Regions from separate parts of the Bradyrhizobium elkanii USDA 76 genome, predicted to be linked through region 2. Evidence: predicted binding sites of a transcription regulator. Region 2 holds the regulator's gene; each other region holds the start of a gene.
What was found. The regulator HrcA, encoded in region 2, represses chaperone genes, less so after heat shock. The targets are predictions, from matches to a motif close to GTTAGCACTCNCNNNNNGNGAGTGCTAAC.
Positions count from the first base shown of each region.

Region 1: a site for HrcA is predicted at 4,138-4,166, ahead of JEY66_RS08775 (co-chaperone GroES). Genes of this name have one in related genera too.
Region 3: a site for HrcA is predicted at 3,748-3,776, ahead of groES (co-chaperone GroES). Genes of this name have one in related genera too.

Region 1 covers NZ_CP066356.1:1,807,249-1,813,794, reverse strand. The annotation lists gene JEY66_RS08790 (hypothetical protein) at 353-727, shown strand; gene JEY66_RS08785 (DUF3309 family protein) at 1,223-1,387, shown strand; gene groL (chaperonin GroEL) at 1,997-3,637, opposite strand; gene JEY66_RS08775 (co-chaperone GroES) at 3,781-4,098, opposite strand; gene JEY66_RS08770 (hypothetical protein) at 4,443-4,712, opposite strand; partial or broken gene JEY66_RS08765 (IS701 family transposase) at 4,900-5,237, shown strand; gene JEY66_RS08760 (hypothetical protein) at 5,266-5,541, opposite strand; gene JEY66_RS08755 (hypothetical protein) at 5,751-5,999, shown strand; gene JEY66_RS08750 (alpha,alpha-trehalose-phosphate synthase (UDP-forming)) at 6,256-6,546, shown strand, end outside.
Region 2 covers NZ_CP066356.1:36,185-42,730, reverse strand. The annotation lists gene JEY66_RS00230 (AraC family transcriptional regulator) at 1-537, shown strand, start outside; gene JEY66_RS00225 (VOC family protein) at 606-1,031, shown strand; gene grpE (nucleotide exchange factor GrpE) at 1,080-1,685, opposite strand; gene hrcA (heat-inducible transcriptional repressor HrcA) at 1,851-2,939, opposite strand; gene rph (ribonuclease PH) at 3,110-3,823, shown strand; gene rdgB (RdgB/HAM1 family non-canonical purine NTP pyrophosphatase) at 3,835-4,470, shown strand; gene hemW (radical SAM family heme chaperone HemW) at 4,457-5,614, shown strand; gene JEY66_RS00195 (penicillin-binding protein activator) at 5,922-6,546, opposite strand, start outside.
Region 3 covers NZ_CP066356.1:7,370,811-7,377,356, reverse strand. The annotation lists gene JEY66_RS35015 (hypothetical protein) at 411-635, opposite strand; gene JEY66_RS35010 (phasin family protein) at 853-1,272, opposite strand; gene groL (chaperonin GroEL) at 1,672-3,312, opposite strand; gene groES (co-chaperone GroES) at 3,400-3,714, opposite strand; gene JEY66_RS34995 (hypothetical protein) at 4,006-4,302, shown strand; gene JEY66_RS34990 (oxygenase MpaB family protein) at 4,769-5,719, opposite strand; partial or broken gene JEY66_RS45575 (DUF932 domain-containing protein) at 6,051-6,175, opposite strand.

The DNA.
Region 1 (6,546 bases), 1.8 Mb from region 2:
CTCCGTCATTCGCGGCGGAGACTGGCAAAACCGTTGGCCAATCGCCCTCCTCGTTCTACCTGGCTCAGGATACTGCGACCATGAAGTGTCAGATCGTCGAGAGCCAGCCTGCTGCCGGCGGCAGCATGAAGGTTGTCGGCGCCGCTCACACGACAAAGGCCTCGGCAGAAGCGGCTTTGAAGGCGGACAAAACTTGCGCCAAGTAATCGGTTAAGTCGCGGCGCGAGTACAAAGGCGGCTCTGCGAGTTCGCTAGAACCACGAATCCTCGGATCCGCCCCCACCAGCGCCTCGAGCGCCCTGGGTCGAGGTTCTTTATCGGCCAGCGGCACGCAATCGACTTGCCGCTTGAGATGCTCCAAATTCGAGAGGATACGACCATGAACCAGCAGACAATGAAATACGCGATTGCGGTCGCACTCTTCGGTGCGGCGACGCTCGCCTCGGTGCTGCCTTCGGGGGCAGCTCCGATCTCGCCGAGCACGACTCTTCTGACACAAGCGGCTTCTTCGTCCGGGGTGACAGAAATCTACTACCGACGCCACTACCGCGGTCGCGGCTACTACGGCGCTCCGGGGGCCGCAATTGGCCTTGGCATCCTGGGTGCCGCGGCTGGAGCCGCCGCTTATGGAGCCTACGGTGGTAGCTATTACGGGCCGGACTACTATGCGCCAGGCTACTACGGCGGCCCGTATCCCTATCGCCGCCAATACTACGCCCCGTATTGAGCGCACGAGCGACGCTGTTTGGGCGTGGCAACCTCTGTCACAGACCATGCCCACTCAACGCGCGCTCGAGCGCACTGGAGCGCGATGGCGCGGCTGCGCCCTTGTGATCCGGTCAACTGCATCGGCCCCTCCTGCGGACTTTTGCAGGAGTCGGCGAATCGGAAGACAGACAAAACTTGCGCCAGGGAGCTAAAGGCGCGAGCGCGGGGCTGGTCTATCGGCTCGACCAGCAATCCCGAAGCGACTCACTCGTCCCGGCAACGCCACGGGCACCGCCGACCACGAGCCAAACAATGCCAAGGCTGCCTCTCTCAAGCTCAAACTGCCTCCTGCTCCGCGTCCGCCGCGCCGGGTGGCATTTCAATCGAGAAGAAGTAGCACAGCACTTGCCCAGTGATGCCGCCGACAGTCGTCGCCGGAAGCTTGAAGATCGCGCACTCAACTCCGACGACCAAGAGACCCAATATCCACAAGGTCCCACCAAAGGGTCGGACAATGTCGATCGGACTTATCCTCATCATCCTCCTCATCATCTTCCTGCTTGGTGGCTTCAGCGGCCGCTTCGGCGGCTACGGCTACGGCTATGGCCACGGTGGGATGGGGGTCATCGGTACCATCCTGGTCATCCTCGTCGTATTGCTAGTTCTGGGTCGGCTCTGACCCTCGCAGGGTCGGCTGTGTCGACCGGGCGCCTCCCAAAATATCCTGTCCCCGGCGTACCGGGTCCCAACGAGCCCCGACCAGCTGAAGCCGACAATGCCCGCCGATGAACGGGTGTTTGTGCCTGCCTCGGTCCTGCTGCAGCGGCTGCACGACGAGGCACCGGCAAGATCGCTTTACCCTGGGCTGGCTGATGGGTCGCCTACACAAGCACTCCTTCGGCCCCTATTATGCTGCTGCTCGCTGTGGTCGCTATTGCACCGGGTGTCTCGATCGTAGCCGGCCTGCTACTCATGATCCCCGCGTCCCAGATGATCGCGGTCTTCGGTCTAATCACGGGGGCGGCCAACCAGGGCGGAGCTATGCACTTCCCAAAATCCAGTAACGGTGGGGTGCGTCCTGACTGGTTTGGTAACAATTCTCACCCGCCACCCGGCTGCAATGCAAAGTGCTGATTTTGAGATATTGCACAAGGCGTCCTCACGGAAATCCGTGAAACGGCGAGAATTCATCACGCTTCTCGGCGGCCGCTTTTTGCTGGTTCCTGCAAAAAAGGCCCAAGCATCTCTGCCGGGCCTTCGTTATTGTTGAGCTCTGAACGAGTAGGACTTAAAAATCCATACCACCCATGCCGCCACCTTGAGGTATGCCGCCACCGCCGGCGTTCTTCTTTGGCAATTCGGCCACCATGGCTTCGGTAGTGATCAGGAGCGCCGCAACAGAAGCCGCATTCTGAATCGCCACACGAACGACCTTGGTCGGGTCGATGATGCCCTTGGTGACCAGGTTGCCGTACTCGCCGGACTGGGAGTCAAAGCCGTAGCCATACTGATCCTTCTCCAGGATCTTGCCGACGATGACGGAGCCGTCCTCGCCAGCGTTGATCGCGATCTGGCGGGCCGGCGCAGACAGCGCCTTGCGCACGATCTCGACGCCGGTCTTCTGGTCATCGTTCTTGGTGCGCAGCCCCTTGAGATGCTCGGAAGCACGCAGCAGGGCGACGCCGCCGCCCGGCAGGATGCCTTCCTCGACGGCCGCGCGGGTCGCATGCATCGCGTCATCAACGCGATCCTTGCGCTCCTTCACCTCGACCTCGGTCGCGCCGCCGACGCGGATCACCGCGACGCCGCCCGCGAGTTTGGCAAGACGCTCCTGCAGCTTTTCACGGTCATAGTCCGAGGAGGTCTCCTCGATCTGCGCCTTGATCTGCGCCACCCGCGCCTCTATGTCGGCCTTCTTACCGGCGCCGCTGACGATGGTGGTGTTCTCCTTGTCGATCATCACCTTCTTGGCGCGACCGAGCATGTTGAGCGTGACGTTCTCGAGCTTGATGCCCAGATCTTCCGAGATCGCCTGGCCGCCGGTCAGGATCGCGATGTCCTGCAGCATGGCCTTGCGGCGATCGCCGAAGCCCGGAGCCTTCACGGCCGCGACCTTCAGACCGCCGCGGAGGCGGTTCACGACCAGGGTCGCGAGCGCTTCGCCCTCGACGTCTTCCGCGATAATCACAAGCGGCTTGCCACTCTGGACGACGGCTTCCAGCAGCGGAAGCAGTTCATTCAACTGAGATAGCTTCTTTTCGTGGATGAGGACGTAGGCGTCTTCCATTTCGGCGCGCATTTTGTCGGCGTTGGTGACGAAGTACGGCGAGATGTAGCCGCGGTCGAATTGCATCCCTTCGACGACCTCGAGTTCGGTCTCGAGCGACTTGGCTTCTTCAACCGTGATGACGCCCTCGTTGCCGACCTTCTTCATGGCGTCGGAGAGGAACTTGCCGATCTCCGCATCGCCGTTGGCCGAGATGGTGCCGACCTGGGCGATCTCCTCGTTCGAGGTGACCTTCTTGGAGTTCTTCACGAGATCGGCGACCACGGCTTCCACCGCGAGGTCGATACCGCGCTTCAGGTCCATCGGGTTCATACCGGCGGCAACCGCCTTCGCGCCTTCACGGACGATCGCAGCCGCGAGCACGGTCGCGGTGGTGGTGCCATCGCCAGCTGCATCTGCCGATTTGGAGGCAACTTCTCGCACCATCTGCGCGCCCATGTTCTCGAACTTGTCCTCAAGCTCGATCTCCTTGGCGACAGTGACGCCGTCTTTGGTGATGCGGGGGGCGCCGAACGACTTGTCGAGCACGACGTTCCGGCCCTTGGGCCCGAGCGTGACCTTAACCGCATTGTTGAGAATTTCAACACCGCGCAACATCCTGTCGCGGGCGTCGACGCCGAACTTAACTTCTTTGGCCGACATAATGATCTCCGTTTTCAACTGGTCAGATCCTAAGGACCGTGCGACTGGACGAGCCCTTAAGTGGCGGGACTTGAATTTGCAGGCCTCGTCCTTCGAGACGCGGGCTGCAGGGACGGCTCAGGATAAGGAAAATTGGCTGGCGTCTATGCGACCTTCTTCTTGGCGGCGGGCAGCTCGGTGAGAACGCCCATAATGTCGCTTTCCTTCATGATCAGTAGTTCCTGACCATCGAGCTTGACCTCGGTGCCTGACCACTTGCCGAACAGGACGCGGTCGCCAACCTTGAGATCGATCGGAATCAGCCTGCCGGATTCATCGCGGCCGCCTGGGCCAACCGCCGTGATCTCGCCCTGCGAAGGTTTTTCCTTGGCAGTGTCCGGAATGATGATGCCACCAGCGGTTTTGTCTTCGGCCTCAATGCGCTTGACCACAACGCGGTCGTGAAGCGGACGGAATTTCATGCTGTCCTCCTGTTTTCTTGTTGTTGTTGCTTTGGACGAAATGGCAGTCGTGGCCAGCGAGTGCTCATCAGCACATAAGCCGCCGCAAGGGGACGTACAAGACCGTCCCGAAACGATATTCTGCTCAGAGCAACACGAAATAGCTGCCAAGACCGCGGCGGCTAAGGATCCGGTGAAGGCCAGCTGTGTGGTGCGAAAGTCGTTGGACGCCGCATCATCAGATTTAAGAAAGCTTCCCATCGCGCAGGGGCATTGCGTTGTTCTCGACGTGCGCCAGAATGCGCCGGACGTCGGTCGCTTCTTGTGCAGCCATTCAGCGGTGCTTGTCGAGATCGAGTGGCGCGTCACTCACGAGGCGCGTCGGCATCAATGCGCTGAGCGTCAGCCAAATCGACCGGGTCGATGGAAATCCTCTCCACCGTTGAAGTGCGCGGCGGCGCCGCCGGCACAGTGATCATAGTGGCAACCCGGCGAAACGCCTCGAACGACAATCCTTCGATCATCTCCTCATCGGTGATGACCTCGTAGGCACCCGGAGGCAGGAGGCGGTCGATGCCCTTGATCCGGAAGGGATGCTTGAAGGTGACCGTTTCGCGTCGGGAGCGCATGGTCATGATCGGCTATCCTTCAGAAACGGCTTTGCATCGGCGCGATAGTGAAGCAATCCGTTTACAGTGCTCTTTGTGCCGAGATTAGCTAACTCTTTACCATGAGATGGCTGCGAAGTCACCAAACACAAGGCAATACACATCGCGGATTTGTTATAGATGCCGGCGGACGAAATGCTTGCTGATGCCAAGTGAAAAAATGCGAGTTGGCGATCGGCAAGCATCGCGACTCGGAGAGAAGAAATGCTATCTCGCAAATCTACCAGCCGAGATAGACTTGCAGCGGTTGGCTACAACCGTCATGGCGCGATGGGACGGTTCTGGCACGGTCTTCATCGTCACGCTCTTATGACGATGGTTGCTTACGCCTTCTTGCAGTACTTCCGCATTGCCAAGACGGGGCGCAAAAATGAAACGACGGCCACCACCTCAGCCCAACCTGCCAGCCGCGCGTCCCGCCATCGTCGCTCTCATTCTTCAGCCATCAGATCCGCGATACGGGTACTGCAGAACACAGGTCAGCGAAGAGCAAGGCGTGAACAAATCTGCCAAAGTCGTGTTAGCGCCCACCCGAAGCACCTTTATGATCATGCAGGAAACGGGCGATCCGCGTCTTCAACACGGTGGCGTCGTGCGATTTGCCCGAGGCCGCGTGCTCGAAGAGCCTGCGCTGGACGTCAGTAGGCAGATCATTCCATTCGCTGACAAGGGCGGCACCCAGACATTCCAGGACTCTGCGCTCCACATCGCGCAAATCGCTGGCTTCATAGGGTAAAGGCCACGCCAACTCCTGCGCTCCGCCTTCCTCGTCCCAACGGTCGAGAGCGGTTGCCATTTCTTCTCCCGACGTTGGCCTTCGACCTTTCTTTTTGACCATTCGATATAGTCGCATATATCGGCATTAAGCGCCATTCGCTCGATCGCGGGGCGATCCGAAGCGCCAATCCTTCCAGTACCGAGAATGCCGCGGCCGGGGAACTCGGTAGTTCGCCCATCGGTTATTGCAACGGTTTGTTCGCGCGGCGTACAGACTCAAGGTTCACCATGGATGTGATCGTTACACCGGCAGAGGGAGGCACGGTTTGGCAGCTGACGGACCTGCTCGGCCGCTCGATGGGGCGCATCACGGCAAGCGCTCCACGTCAGTTCATGATCCACCCGGAGGGCCACGCATCGGAAACTATGGCCGGCATACAGCAAGGGCCGCACGCCTCGCTCGACGCCGCACTGGCTGAGATCGAGAGGCACACCCGGGGCGTCTGCCGTCGAAATCCTGGCGAAGATCAGCTTTAGACAGCGCCCAACAATCCAGATCGTCGGCAGAGTATCCTATATTTACTGCGGGAAGATCTATATGTTTTACAGGTAACGCCCGCCCAGATTGCCTGATGACGGGACCGTCAGTTCCGGTAGAAGGAATTGTGGATTTTCGCGCGAGGACCGATGTGGGCTCCGGCGGATGTCACCGCCGATCATTGCGTTGCCGTGTTCGCCGAGATCTTTTGACGGCTCGGGTCGACGCAACCCTGACAGTGCGGAGGGAACCCGCTTGAGCCGCTTGGTCATCGTCTCCAACCGTGTCGCCTTGCCGGCAGAAGCTGCGCAGCGCAGCGGCGGGCTCGTGACCGGCCTCGTCGACGCTCTGCATCAGGCTGGAGGCTTATGGTTCGGGTGGAGTGGCAAGCTTGGAGAAACAACACCAGAGCCGAACGTTTTTGAGACCGAGAGAGTGACGTACGCTACCGTCGATCTTACCCGCGCGGACCATGACGGCTACTATAGCGGCTTCTCCAACGCGGCACTGTGGCCCTTATTCCACTATCGCCTTGACCTCATGAAC
Region 2 (6,546 bases):
AGCTTCTTCGGCGGCGCCGTGACCGACCTGGTCGGGCGCATGGTCGATATCGACGATGTGCTGGGCCATGATGGCCGTCGTCTGCGCGAGCAGCTCGGCGCCGTGACGTGCTGGCAGCGCCGCTTCGACCTGCTCGAGGCGTTCGTGCTGCGCCGCGCCGGCCGCATGCCATCTCCCGAAGTCGCGTTCGCCTATCGAAAGCTGGCGCGTTCGGCCGGCGCTATCAGCATCACGGCACTGGCCGACGAGATCGGCTGGAGCCGCAAGCATCTGGCCAGCCGGTTTCGGTCCGAGCTCGGCCTCGCCCCCAAATCGCTGGCGCGCATGATGCGGTTTCACCGGGCGAGCCAGCTGGCACAAAGCCAAGCCGCGCTTGGCTGGGCGGGGATCGCGGTGGAAAGCGGCTATGCCGACCAGGCCCATCTCGCCCGCGAGTTCGTCGAATTCGCAGGCGAACCGCCAACCGCCTGGGCGCGCCGCCAGGCGCTGACCGACCGCCGGCTGGTTCACGCCGGCGATGGGCTGGCGGACTGGTAACAAACCTTCAAGCCGACGCCGCGCTGCCTCGTGCAGGATGGCGCCGTCAGCCAAGGAGGTGAGCGACCATGACGCACGACATCGAACCGCCCCGCATCTACCCGACCCTGCGCTGCAAGGACGCCGAGGCGATGACCAATTGGCTTACGACGGTGCTTGGGTTCACCGAACACGTCGTCTACCGCGATGGCGGCGTGATCCATCACGCCGAGCTCGCCTATGGTTCCTCGATGCTGATGCTGGGCCAGGGCCGTGACGATGCATATGGCAGGCTGGTCGGCGACCTCGACAACCGCCGCACGGACTCGATCTATATCGCCGTCGACGATCCCGACGCGCTGCACGCGAAGGTCAAGGCTGTCGGCGCAAAGATCGAGATGGAGCTGCGCGACACCGACTATGGCAGCCGCGACTTCGCCTGCCGCGATCCGGAAGGAAATCTCTGGAGCTTCGGCACCTATTGGCCGAAGGCACACGAAAAGCCGCGACCGTGAGCCCGCGCAATCCGCGAGCTCACAAACGGGCAGCCGGGAGCGGACAGATCAGGCGGTGATGTCGGCGCTCGGGGCGGCCTTGGCGCCGCCCTTCGAGACGCCGACCAGGGCCGGACGCAGGATGCGCTCGCCGATCATGTAGCCGGCCTGCACGACCTGCACCACGGTGCCCGACGGCACCGACGGATCAGGCACCTCGAACATCGCCTGCTGGAAGTTCGGATCGAACTTCTCGCCGATCGGGTCGAACTTCTTGACGCCGTTCTTCTCCAGCGCGTTGAGCAGCGAACGTTCGGTCAGCTCGACGCCTTCGATCAGCGCCTTCAGGCCGGGATCGGCGGCTTCCTTGGTCTCGGCCGGCACCGCATCGAGCGCACGCTGCAGGTTGTCGGCGATGTCGAGCACGTCGCGGGCAAAGCCGGTGATGCCGTAGGTCTTGGCGTCGGCGACCTCGCGGCGGGTGCGCTGACGGAGATTCTCCATCTCGGCCAGCGTGCGCAGCGTCCGGTCGCGCGCCTCGGCGAGTTCCTTGGTCAGCGCCTCTGCCGATCCGGCCTCGGGCTCGTCAGGCATGATGTAGGGCTTCGAGACCACGGGCTCACCCGTCGGCGCCGAATTCTCGGTGTTGTCATTGGCCCGGTTCGGATCGGTCATGGCTTGCCTTCTCGAAAACTCGCGTCGGTTCAAATCTTGGGGATTGCTTGCCGGGATATCGTGCTTTGGGCGGCGAAAATCAAGCGCAACATACCGGTCTCGGGAACTGGGATCTCCGGCCTGGGTGAAGAAAACCCGTCAAATGAAAGCGAAATCGCCCTCCGGTCAGCCGCCCAGCATCTTGCTGACGATGCGCGCGGCATAATCGACGGTCGGGATCACCCGCGCATAGTTCAGCCGCGTCGGTCCGATCACACCGAGGACGCCCACGATCCGGCCCTGGGCGTCGCCGTAGGGCGCGATGATGGTCGAGGAACCCGACAGTGAGAACAGCTTGTTCTCCGAGCCGATGAAGATCCGCACACCCTCGCCGCGTTCGGCGCGGCCGAGCAGATCGATCACGCCGCGCTTGGTTTCGAGATCGTCGAACAGCGACTTGATGCGCTCGAGATCGTCGAGCGCATGCAGGTCCTCGAGCAGATTGGCGTGACCGCGCACGATCAGCTGACGGTCCTCGTTCTCGCCGCCGGACCAGCTCGCGATGCCCGCCGCGACCACTTTTTGCGTGAGCTGATCGAGCTCGGCGCGGTTTTGCGTCAATGCCGTCTCGAGCTCGAGCCGCGCTTCAGCCAGCGTCCGGCCGCGGATCCGCGCATTGAGGAAGTTGGTCGCCTCGGTGAGGGCCGAGGATGGAACACCCGGCGGCAGCGCCAGCACGCGGTTTTCGACCTGGCCGTCTTCGCCGACCAGCACGACCAGCGCCTTCTCCGGCTCCAGCCGCACGAACTCGATGTGCTTCAGCCGCGCATTCGACTTTTGCGTCAGCACCACCGCCGCGGCACGGGTCAGCCCCGACAGCCGCGTCAAGGCTTCGCCGAGCGCGGCCTCGACGGATTGCGCGCGGCCGACGGCAGCAAGCTGGGTCTGGATCGATTGACGCTCGGCCTCGGTGAGGTCGCCGACCTGCATCAGCGCATCGACGAAGAAGCGCAGCCCGAGTTCGGTGGGTAACCGGCCGGCGGAGGTATGCGGCGCATAGATCAGGCCGAGCTGCTCGAGATCCGACATCACGTTGCGGACCGAGGCCGGCGACAGCGGTAATGCGATCAGGCGCGAGATGTTGCGCGAACCGACCGGCTCGCCGGTCGCGAGATAGCTTTCGACGATTTGACGAAAAATGTCGCGCGAACGCTCGTTGAGCTGGGCGAGCCCGGCATGCGGCGCAATCAGGCCAATCGGATCGTGGTGAGTCACACTCCAGTCCCTCACAATTACTGCATAATTTGTCGATCCGGGAGGCCGATGACAAGCATGCATTCGGTCCCCTCGTACCGGACCATACCGGGGCCGAAAACCCTTGCCGCTGCCCCTTCCCGCTCCTACAAGCACGGCCAGCCAATTTTCTCGGATTTCTGGAGGATTTCATGCGGCCAAGCCGCCGTGCACCCGATGAACTGCGTCCCGTGTCGCTGGAACGCGGCGTCGTCAAATATGCCGAGGGTTCCTGCATGGTGAAGTTCGGCGACACCCATGTGCTGGTGACCGCCACGCTGGAAGAGCGGTTGCCGCCGTGGCTGAAGGGCCAGGGCCGCGGCTGGGTCACCGCCGAATACGGCATGCTGCCGCGTGCCACCCTGGAACGCACCCGTCGCGAGGCCTCGGCCGGCAAACAGGGCGGCCGGACGGTCGAGATCCAGCGGCTGATCGGCCGCTCGCTGCGCGCGGCCGTCGATCTCGAGGCGCTCGGCGAGCGTCAGATCACGGTCGATTGCGACGTCATCCAGGCCGACGGCGGCACCCGCACCGCCTCGATCACCGGTGCCTGGGTGGCGCTGGCCGACTGCATCAACTGGATGAAGACCCGCAACATGCTGAAGACCAATGTGTTGCGCGACAACGTGGCGGCGATCTCCTGCGGCATCTACCAGGGCACGCCGGTGCTCGATCTCGACTATGCCGAGGATTCCGAGGCCGACACCGACGCCAATTTCGTCATGACCGGCGACGGCCGGATCATCGAGGTGCAGGGCACCGCCGAGAAGACGCCGTTCTCGGAAGGCGAGTTCCTGGCGCTGATGGCGCTGGCGCGCAAAGGTGTCGCGCGTCTGGTCGACTTGCAAAAGATCGCGGTGGCGTAGTCAGATTGGTCATGCATCGCCGAATCACCGGAAGGCTCGTCATCGCCACCCATAATCCCGGCAAGCTTGCCGAGATGCGGGAACTGCTGGCGCCGCACGGCGTGGAGGTGGTGTCGGCTGGCGAGCTTGACCTCACCGAGCCCGAGGAGACCGGCGACAGTTTTCGCGCCAACGCGGCGATCAAGGCGATCGCGGCGGCGAGGGCGACCGGGCTGCCCGCCTTCGCCGACGATTCCGGCATCGTGGTCAACGCGCTCGACGGCGCACCCGGGATCTACTCGGCGCGCTGGGCCGGCGAGGGCAAGGACTTCATGGCGGCGATGACGCGGATCGAGCGGCTGCTGCAGGAACGCGGCGCCACCGCACCGGACCGGCGCAAGGCACATTTCGTGTCGGCGTTGTGCGTGGCCTGGCCCGACGATCATCTCGAAGAGGTCGAGGCCCGCGTCGATGGAACCCTGGTCTGGCCGCCGCGCGGCACTGCCGGCTTTGGCTACGATCCGGCCTTCCTGCCCGACGGTTACACGCGGACCTTCGGCGAGATGACCAGCATCGAGAAGCACGGCCTGCCGCCGCTCGGGCTCGGCCTGTCGCATCGCGCCCGCGCCTTCGTGAAGCTCGCGGAGATCTGCCTTGAGCCACGCTGACCGAGAAGCCTTCGGCGTCTACGTGCACTGGCCGTTCTGCCTGTCGAAATGCCCGTATTGTGATTTCAACAGCCACGTGCGGCATGCGCCCGTCGACGAGGATCGTTTCGTGCGCGCATTCGCCCGCGAGATCGAGACGACGGCCGCGCGCGTTCCGGGGCGGCAGGTGTCCTCGATCTTCCTCGGCGGCGGCACGCCGTCGTTGATGCAGCCGCAGACCGTCGGTGCCGTGCTCGATGCGATCGGCAAGCACTGGCAGGTCTCGCGCGATGTCGAGGTCACGCTCGAGGCCAATCCGACCAGCGTCGAGGCAACGCGCTTTCGCGGCTATCGCGCAGCCGGCGTCAACCGCGTCTCGCTCGGCGTGCAGGCGCTCGATGACGCCTCGCTGAAGGCGCTGGGCCGCCTGCACACCGCGCGCGAGGCGCTCGACGCGGTCGCGATCGCGCGTTCTGCATTCGACCGTTATTCGTTCGATCTGATCTATGCGCGGCCCGACCAGACGCCGCGGATGTGGGCCGATGAACTGAAGCAGGCGATCTCGGAAGCGGCCGAGCATCTGTCGCTCTACCAGCTCACGATCGAGGAAGGCACGCCGTTCTTCGGGCTGCATGCCGCCGGCAAATTGCAGACGCCGGATGAAGCGACCGCGCGCGCGCTCTACGACGTGACGCAGGAGGTCTGCGCCCGCGAGGGATTGCCGGCCTATGAGATCTCCAATCACGCCCGCGCCGGCGCCGAGTGCAAGCACAACCTCGTCTACTGGCGCGGTGAGGAATATGCCGGCATCGGCCCTGGCGCACATGGAAGGCTCGACATCGATGGCGTCAGGCACGCGACCGCAACGGAGCGGCGCCCCGAGGCGTGGCTGTTGAACGTCGAGGAGCGCGGCCATGGCGTCGTCAGCGATGACAGCCTCAACAGCGAAGAGCGCGCCGACGAGTTTCTGCTGATGGGGCTGCGGCTCGCCGAGGGCATCGATCCCAAGCGCTATGCGAAGCTCTCCGGCCGCCAGCTCGATCCGCACCGGATCGCGATGCTGCGCGAGGAAGGCGCGATCGCCGTCGACGCCGACGGACGACTGCGCGTCACGAAGTCGGGATTTCCGGTGCTCGACGCGGTGGTCGCGGATCTCGCCGCCTAGACTGAAGCGCGATGAGATTAGGTTGAGCTGGAACGGCGTCGAAATTTCACCTCTCCCTTGGGAGAGGTCGATTTGCGCAGCAAATCGGGTGAGGGGTTACGGTCTATCGAGAGAGCAAGAGCCCTCACCCGGATTGCTTTGCAATCCGACCTCTCCCCGACGGGGAGAGGTGAACTGAACCCGCGGCAAGCCGATTCAACCAAAAATCATCCCGCTCTGGGTGCACGGCGCCAAAATATCGAAAACAACCCCATGCACAGTAGCTGGCGGGTGCTTTAAAGCGATTTCAGGCCCGCGCCCGACGAAATTAAGCGCCAAAACTCTTCGGCGAGCCTGCGACCGGCGTGCTGCCGCCTGAGGCCACCTTCATGACCGCAAGGCCGCGCTCATTGGTGCCGTCGGAGCGGAAGCGGAACAGACCGTCGATGCCGGCGAAGCCGGACGGATTGGTCAGCGTCTCCGGCGCAAAGCGCTGCGCGCCTTGCGTGCGCGCGAGCGCCGCCATCAGCGCCACGGCATCATAGGCGAGCGTCGCGGTGCGCACCGGCTCGCCGCCATATTTGCTGCGGTAGCGGCCGGCGAAGCTGCGGAAGCCGGACGGATCGGGCGCGGCGTAGAGGCCACCCTGCAAGACCGGGCTCGCGAACACCCGCGGATTGTCCCACAGCCCGGTGCCGAGCAGCTGGATGTTGCGCAGATTGGCGCCGGCTGCGGTCAAGGCATCGGCGGTCGCGACCACCGAATCGCCATCGTCGGCGATCAGCAGCGCGTCGGCCTGGCCGAGCGCCTGCGCCACGGTTCGCGCCGGCGTCGCGCGATCGGCGCCATATTTCTCGAATGCGACGACGCGGCCGTTCTTGCGGCCGACCGCCTGCTTGAACGCGGCCTCGACCACATTGCCATAGGCATTGTCCGGCACCATCGCGGCGAAC
Region 3 (6,546 bases), 1.8 Mb from region 2:
AATTGCTCTTCTTGCCCGGTGGCTTGCTCGTCATACTGAATGTGAGGTGCGGGTACTTCTTTCATCTTCGCATCATCCGCTTGAAAAGATCGGCCGCGAGACGTCGGAAGATGCTAGATATGCACGAAATACCTCGCGCGAACACGACTTGTATGATGGCTATCAGATCCTGCAGTATCATCTCAAGCAAATGCGGTACAGATCGTACGTAGATCCATCTGGCTCAACGGGACCGAGTCTTCTCTGAGAAGCTCCAACGATACGCCTGCGCTATCAAGATCGACCTTTGAGCTGTCGATTCCGCGTATATTTATTTCTTGCAGGCTAAGTGGACTTCGCAGTGCCATTGCCCTCGGCGCTGCTGCCTTGGCGGCGGCCCTGTCGTGCTCTCTACACAGCAGGCCGCTCGCCTACTCGACGCCGATGCTGAAGGGGCAGATTGGCGGGAAGTTGCGCGCGTTGTTCGCCGCGAGCCTCACAGCGGTGCGCAGCGCCCGCAGGACCGTCGCCACGCACCACTTCGGCCACGTCGTCCGGTTCGCGCTGGCGAAATTCTTCGCGATCACCACGCCACCCAATTCGATGTCGCGCTGGCGATACGCGGAATGGAGCTGAACATCGCGGGCGCGTCGCACGGCTTTTTTGCCGCTGTCGCGCCTGGACGGACTCAAAGAAAACGGCCCCGGCGGGGCGGGCCAGGGCCGTCAACTTGGAAGGTGCGTCAGCCAAGTGGGGTCAAGGAAGACGCGAAAACAGTTGTAGCGATCAACCGACCTCATGTTCAACTATATCAAGGTTTAGAGCTGGTGTAGAGCCGTAAGCCTCCTGTGCCGGCCGGCCTGCCGTCCTTCCTCAGGCGGCGTGATGGAGAGCCCTGTCGACGTGCTTCTTGACTTGCCCGCGCATGTCTGTCGTAACCCTCTGGCCGAGCTCCCACAATTCCTTGTTCTGGTCGAAGGCCTTGCGGGCTCGCTCGGTGGACAAGGTCAAGACCTCGGACGCCGATCCGCTGCCAAGCAGATGGGCGAACAAATCGAACGCGAAGGCGGTATTGGCGTGAGAGATTTCGAGCACCTTGAGCCCGTAATCGGTCGCGACGCCCGCGTTGCGCGAGTACGTTTCGCTCAACGCCTCGGTCATCTGTTTAGAGGCTGTGCGCGCTCGAGCAAAGCTCTCCACAGCTAGATCGCCGACCACTCCGGGCAATGCGATCTTCGAGAAACCCAACAACGGCATTCCGAAGATGTTCGTGCCGTTCACCGTGACTTTCATTTCACTTTCACTCAAGGCGCAGTCCCCTTCTCGCGCGAAAGCATCGCTCGCAACGCTTGCATGCGTCACGACAGCGCTGACGCTCCGTGTTAGATTCTGAGTTTTGGGTGAGCTTCGATCCCGCCCCGACACTATTCTGCGGGACGAAGGCGCCACTGTCGGTTCGGTTTGCGACTCTCGCGGAGAATTTCTTGAAATTGTCAAATCAAGCCAACGTATATTTATGGAGAGTGTTGTGCATAACGTGCGTGCTGTGAGCAGCGGAAGGCTCCTGTATCGGCGTGAGGTTGTGCGAAGTATCATCGGCATTGGCTGCGCTACCAGGCAGTTTGCGCGCAAACAAAAACCCTGGCATCGCTGCCGGGGTTTTGCATTTCTTGGATCGCTTGAGCGCGGACTTTAGAAGTCCATGCCGCCCATACCGCCGCCCGGAGGCATCGCGGGGCCGCCGGCGTTCTTCTTCGGCAGTTCGGCAACCATCGCTTCCGTGGTGATCAGGAGCGCGGCAACCGAGGCGGCGTTCTGGATCGCGGTGCGTACGACCTTGGTCGGATCGATGATGCCCTTGCTGACGAGATTGACGTACTCGCCGGTCTGACTGTCGAAGCCGAACGCGTACTGATCCTTCTCCAAGATCTTGCCGACGATGACGGAACCATCCTCGCCCGCGTTGATCGCGATTTGGCGGGCCGGAGCCGACAGCGCCTTGCGCACGATCTCGACGCCGGTCTTCTGGTCGTCGTTCTTGGTGCGGATGCCCTTGAGGTGCTCGGAGGCCCGGAGCAGGGCGACCCCACCGCCCGGCAGGATGCCTTCCTCGACGGCCGCGCGGGTCGCGTGCATCGCGTCATCAACGCGATCCTTGCGCTCCTTCACCTCGACCTCGGTCGCGCCGCCGACGCGGATCACCGCGACGCCGCCTGCGAGCTTGGCGAGGCGCTCCTGCAGCTTCTCACGGTCGTAGTCCGAGGTGGTCTCCTCGATCTGCGCCTTGATCTGGGCTATGCGGGCGTCGATGTCGGCCTTCTTGCCACTTCCGTTGACGATCGTGGTGTTCTCCTTGTCGATCATCACCTTCTTGGCGCGGCCGAGCATCTGCAGCGTGACGTTCTCGAGCTTGATGCCGAGGTCTTCCGAGATGGCCTGGCCGCCGGTCAGGATCGCGATGTCCTGCAGCATGGCCTTGCGGCGATCGCCGAAGCCCGGAGCCTTGACGGCCGCGACCTTCAGGCCGCCACGCAGGCGGTTGACGACGAGGGTGGCGAGGGCTTCGCCTTCGACGTCTTCGGCGACGATGACCAGCGGCTTGCCGGTCTGCACCACGGCCTCGAGCCGCGGCAGCAGCTCGTTCAGCGACGAGAGCTTCTTCTCGTTGATGAGGATGTAGGCGTCGTCCATCTCAACGCGCATCTTGTCGGCGTTGGTGACGAAGTAGGGCGAGATGTAGCCGCGGTCGAACTGCATGCCCTCGACGACGTCGAGCTCGGTCTCGAGCGACTTGGCTTCCTCGACCGTGATCACGCCCTCGTTGCCGACCTTCTTCATGGCGTCGGCGAGGAACTTGCCGATCTCGGCATCGCCGTTGGCCGAAATGGTGCCGACCTGGGCGATCTCCTCGTTCGAGGTGACCTTCTTCGAGTTCTTCTGGAGGTCCGCAACGACGGCTTCGACCGCGAGATCGATACCGCGCTTCAGGTCCATCGGGTTCATGCCGGCGGCGACCGACTTGGCGCCTTCGCGCACGATAGCAGCCGCAAGCACGGTCGCGGTGGTGGTGCCGTCACCGGCAGCATCCGCCGCCTTGGCTGCGACTTCGCGCACCATCTGGGCGCCCATGTTCTCGAACTTCTCCTCGAGCTCCACCTCCTTGGCGACGGCGACGCCGTCCTTGGTGATGCGGGGCGCGCCGAACGACTTCTCGAGCACCACGTTGCGGCCCTTCGGACCGAGGGTGACCTGCACGGCGTTGGCGAGAATGTCGACGCCGCGCAACATGCGGTCTCGCGCTTCTACGCCGAACTTGACTTCCTTGGCTGACATAATCGAACTTCCTCAGTTTAATTTCTCATCCTTCCTTCGACGCGCCCGGCAAGGCGTTCGTCAGGGGGAGTGGTGGCGAGCGCTGGACTAGGCGGCTTTCTTCTTGGAAAACACATCGGTGAGAACACCCATGATGTCGCTCTCCTTCATGATCAACAGCTCCTGACCGTCGACCTTGACCTCGGTGCCTGACCACTTTCCGAACAGCACGCGATCGCCGACCTCCACGTCGATCGGAATCAGCTTACCGGTCTCGTCACGGCCGCCTGGGCCAACCGCGACGACTTCGCCCTGCGAGGGCTTTTCCTTGGCTGTGTCGGGAATGATGATGCCGCCAGCAGTCTTCTCTTCGGCGTCGATACGCTTGACCACGACGCGGTCGTGAAGCGGACGGAAATTCATGCGATCCTCCTTGGCTTTTGTGATTATTGTTGGATTGGCAGTCGCAATAAGCGAGTGCTCACCGCTTCTCACATAAGTCTGTGACACTCCGGCGCAAGAGCTTGGACCATGTCGCCTGTTCGCCCTTGGTGTCTGAACCGTGCCCCTCACTTTGCCGGGGCTGTTTTGGGCAGGATCGGACGTGGCTGCGGGCATACTAAATCGACGCACCAACGCGGAAGTAGGTCCTAGCCCAGCATAGGCCCAATATGCTTTGATGCGCCGGTTGGGACTGAGACGCATGGGTGGCTGATGTACATCTTCATTCGAACGTACACCAAGGTTCGTTCGGTTGCGGATGCTGCTCGCCGCGCCAAAAGCGGGATCGGTCAGATCCTAAGGGAATCGCACGGATTCAGATCTTATTACGTATTGGATGGGGGCGATGGCGTCGGTGTCGCTGTGATGATATTCGAGGACCGCGAAAGCGCCAATGCTGCGAACGATAAAGTGCTGGATTTCGTTCAAGCAAGCCTGCATGACCTTAATCTTGGAGACCCCGAAATCATCGCCGGGGAAGTTTTGGTGAAGATAGAATCTGATGCGTAAGTCTTTCGCGTTTCGGTTGTCGCGAGAGGACCGGACTTCTCCGTGTGCGGTCCTCTACCGCCGCTCGTGACCCGAGGCGACAGCCGGGAGGCCGATTCATTGGTGCAAACGACGCATTCTTTGAAGCGACGCTCCTCGGTCGTAGGGGAGGCCTAAGAGGCGGCGGGAGTTCACAAACTTGTCGATCGACCGGAGCAAGTGGTCGGCAGGGACGTGTCTTTCGACCAAGAACTCATAAAACAATGCAGCCTGTTCCTCCGTCCCGTCGACGTAAAAGTTGACCCTGAAACGGCGACGTCGACCGGCATGGCCGGTTCTGTTGCGGAAGGTGACAACATAGGCAGGTGGGGCAGCGTCGGCCCGTCCAGCCGCGTTCCGCCGAACTCGAGTTCCTGGTCCGGTCGTGCAGGACCGCGAGCGCGGTATAAAGGGATCGCCGCTACGTCCGCGGTTGTCCCGGACTGCGTCACCTGTTCCAGCGCTCTTCCAACCTAGGGCGTCCTATCCATGCCCTGTTCAGACACCGGGTTGTCCAGCCCAGCTGCGGCGTTCCCTGCAGTCGTGCTCGAGCTTCCTGGTAGGGGCCGACGTAGCGAAGCTGGGTCGGTATTTTGGGATAGATGCGACGTATTCGTGCAACGGCACGCTCTGCGGCCTTCCTGTCGCGCTCGTCACAGGCAAATCCAAAGCCGGTGCGCAACCGGTCCGGTAGCAGCTCGGCACTCAGGGTTTGATACCAGCGCGGCGGCCGCAACCATGGTCGCCCGCCGGCGAAGATCTGTCGGGCCACCTCGCGCGCGGCGGTGCTGACGGACAATGTATCCGATTGCATTATCGCCGCGGTGTAGGCGGCGAACGCGTCCCAATCCGCCGGCAAGTCGCTCGACGTCAGCCCGAACAATGCCCCAAACAGCCGGCTCTCGGCCCAATAGCGCTCGCGCTCTTCGACCGTGAACGGAGGCAGGATCAGGTCATGGACGGCCAGAGCGGTGTCGACGAGGGTCGCGTGAACCCAGCGCAACGCTGCGGCCTCGTTGGCGCGGTAGGGCGAGCCGCTCTCGAACGGACCGATTGCTTCGGGCAGGCGGCCGACGATCATGGTATGGCGGTGGTGCAGGTGCCGGGCTGCGGTAAGGGCCGCATCGAGCGAGCCGAATACCATCGTAAACACTACGTCAAAGGTTCGATGGAAGCGACCGATCGGATCCGCGAAGGTTCGCGAGTGCTCGGCCACGGCGGCGGCGACCCAGGGATGCGCCAGCTGAAGCAGCAAGGCACGACCGGCGCCCAAAAAGGTGATGGCTTCTCGGTCGATCCGCCAGGTCATCGACCCTGGACCAAAAATGCCCTCGACCGGTCCGGCGGCCCGAGCCCGGACGAAATCAAGAGCGAGCTCAAGGTCGCTTTCGGAGACCAAATGCGCACCTTCCGAAGCAGACAGGGGGCATTCCAGCGGTCCGTGCAGTCTATCGCAATTCAGCAAGCCATAGCTCTCTCAACGTTGTCGCATGATGTCCACCCGCGCGGAATACGGGGGCCTGACATTTGGTCGAACCCCATGCGGGTAAGACTGAGCCGGATGCAGCGGCTGCTACGGCTCGTTTGCTGAAGAAACTGCCCCGCCGCCGCCGTCTTTCATACTTCCTCTCGAAAGCGTATTGTTTCGATCGAACGAGCTCACTTGGCAGCGCTGTCGTTCAGAGTATCTTATTCTTACGGGGCGCTCGAGAGCGTTTTTGATCTGCTCGGCGATTGGTCGTCAGGCCATATTGCAGGTTGATGCCTGCGCGTGCTGCGCAGGAAGCTGCCGCAGGTAAGCGGCCGGCGTGCTAACCTGGCTTGCAAGCTGGCCGAAGCTCCAGTGGGGCGGCGCGCTGGCGTGTCCGATAGGTCCCAGGAACGAGCTTTCGTTGTGGACGTAGACCAGCCAGAACATCCGATGCCCTCGTCGATAAAAGGCCTCGCGTGCGTTGCGTTCGTCCTCGCTGATCGAGGTGTGCTGCAGTTCCAGAATAGCGGCCATAGTGGTGCCGCTACCGACTAGTACGTCGGCGCGATGAAGCTCTCCGGTCATCGCATCGCGCAAAGCGATCTCGCGACACGATATATCGAAAAGTTCTTTCCAGCCGAGATGCCAAAGTCCTTCCGGCTCACTCCAGGGGTCACAGTCGCCCGCCTTGTGCCGCCAGTGGGGGTGTTCTCGACCGGCATGACGGCGGTGAGCAGACCGCCGCGGTCGCGGCA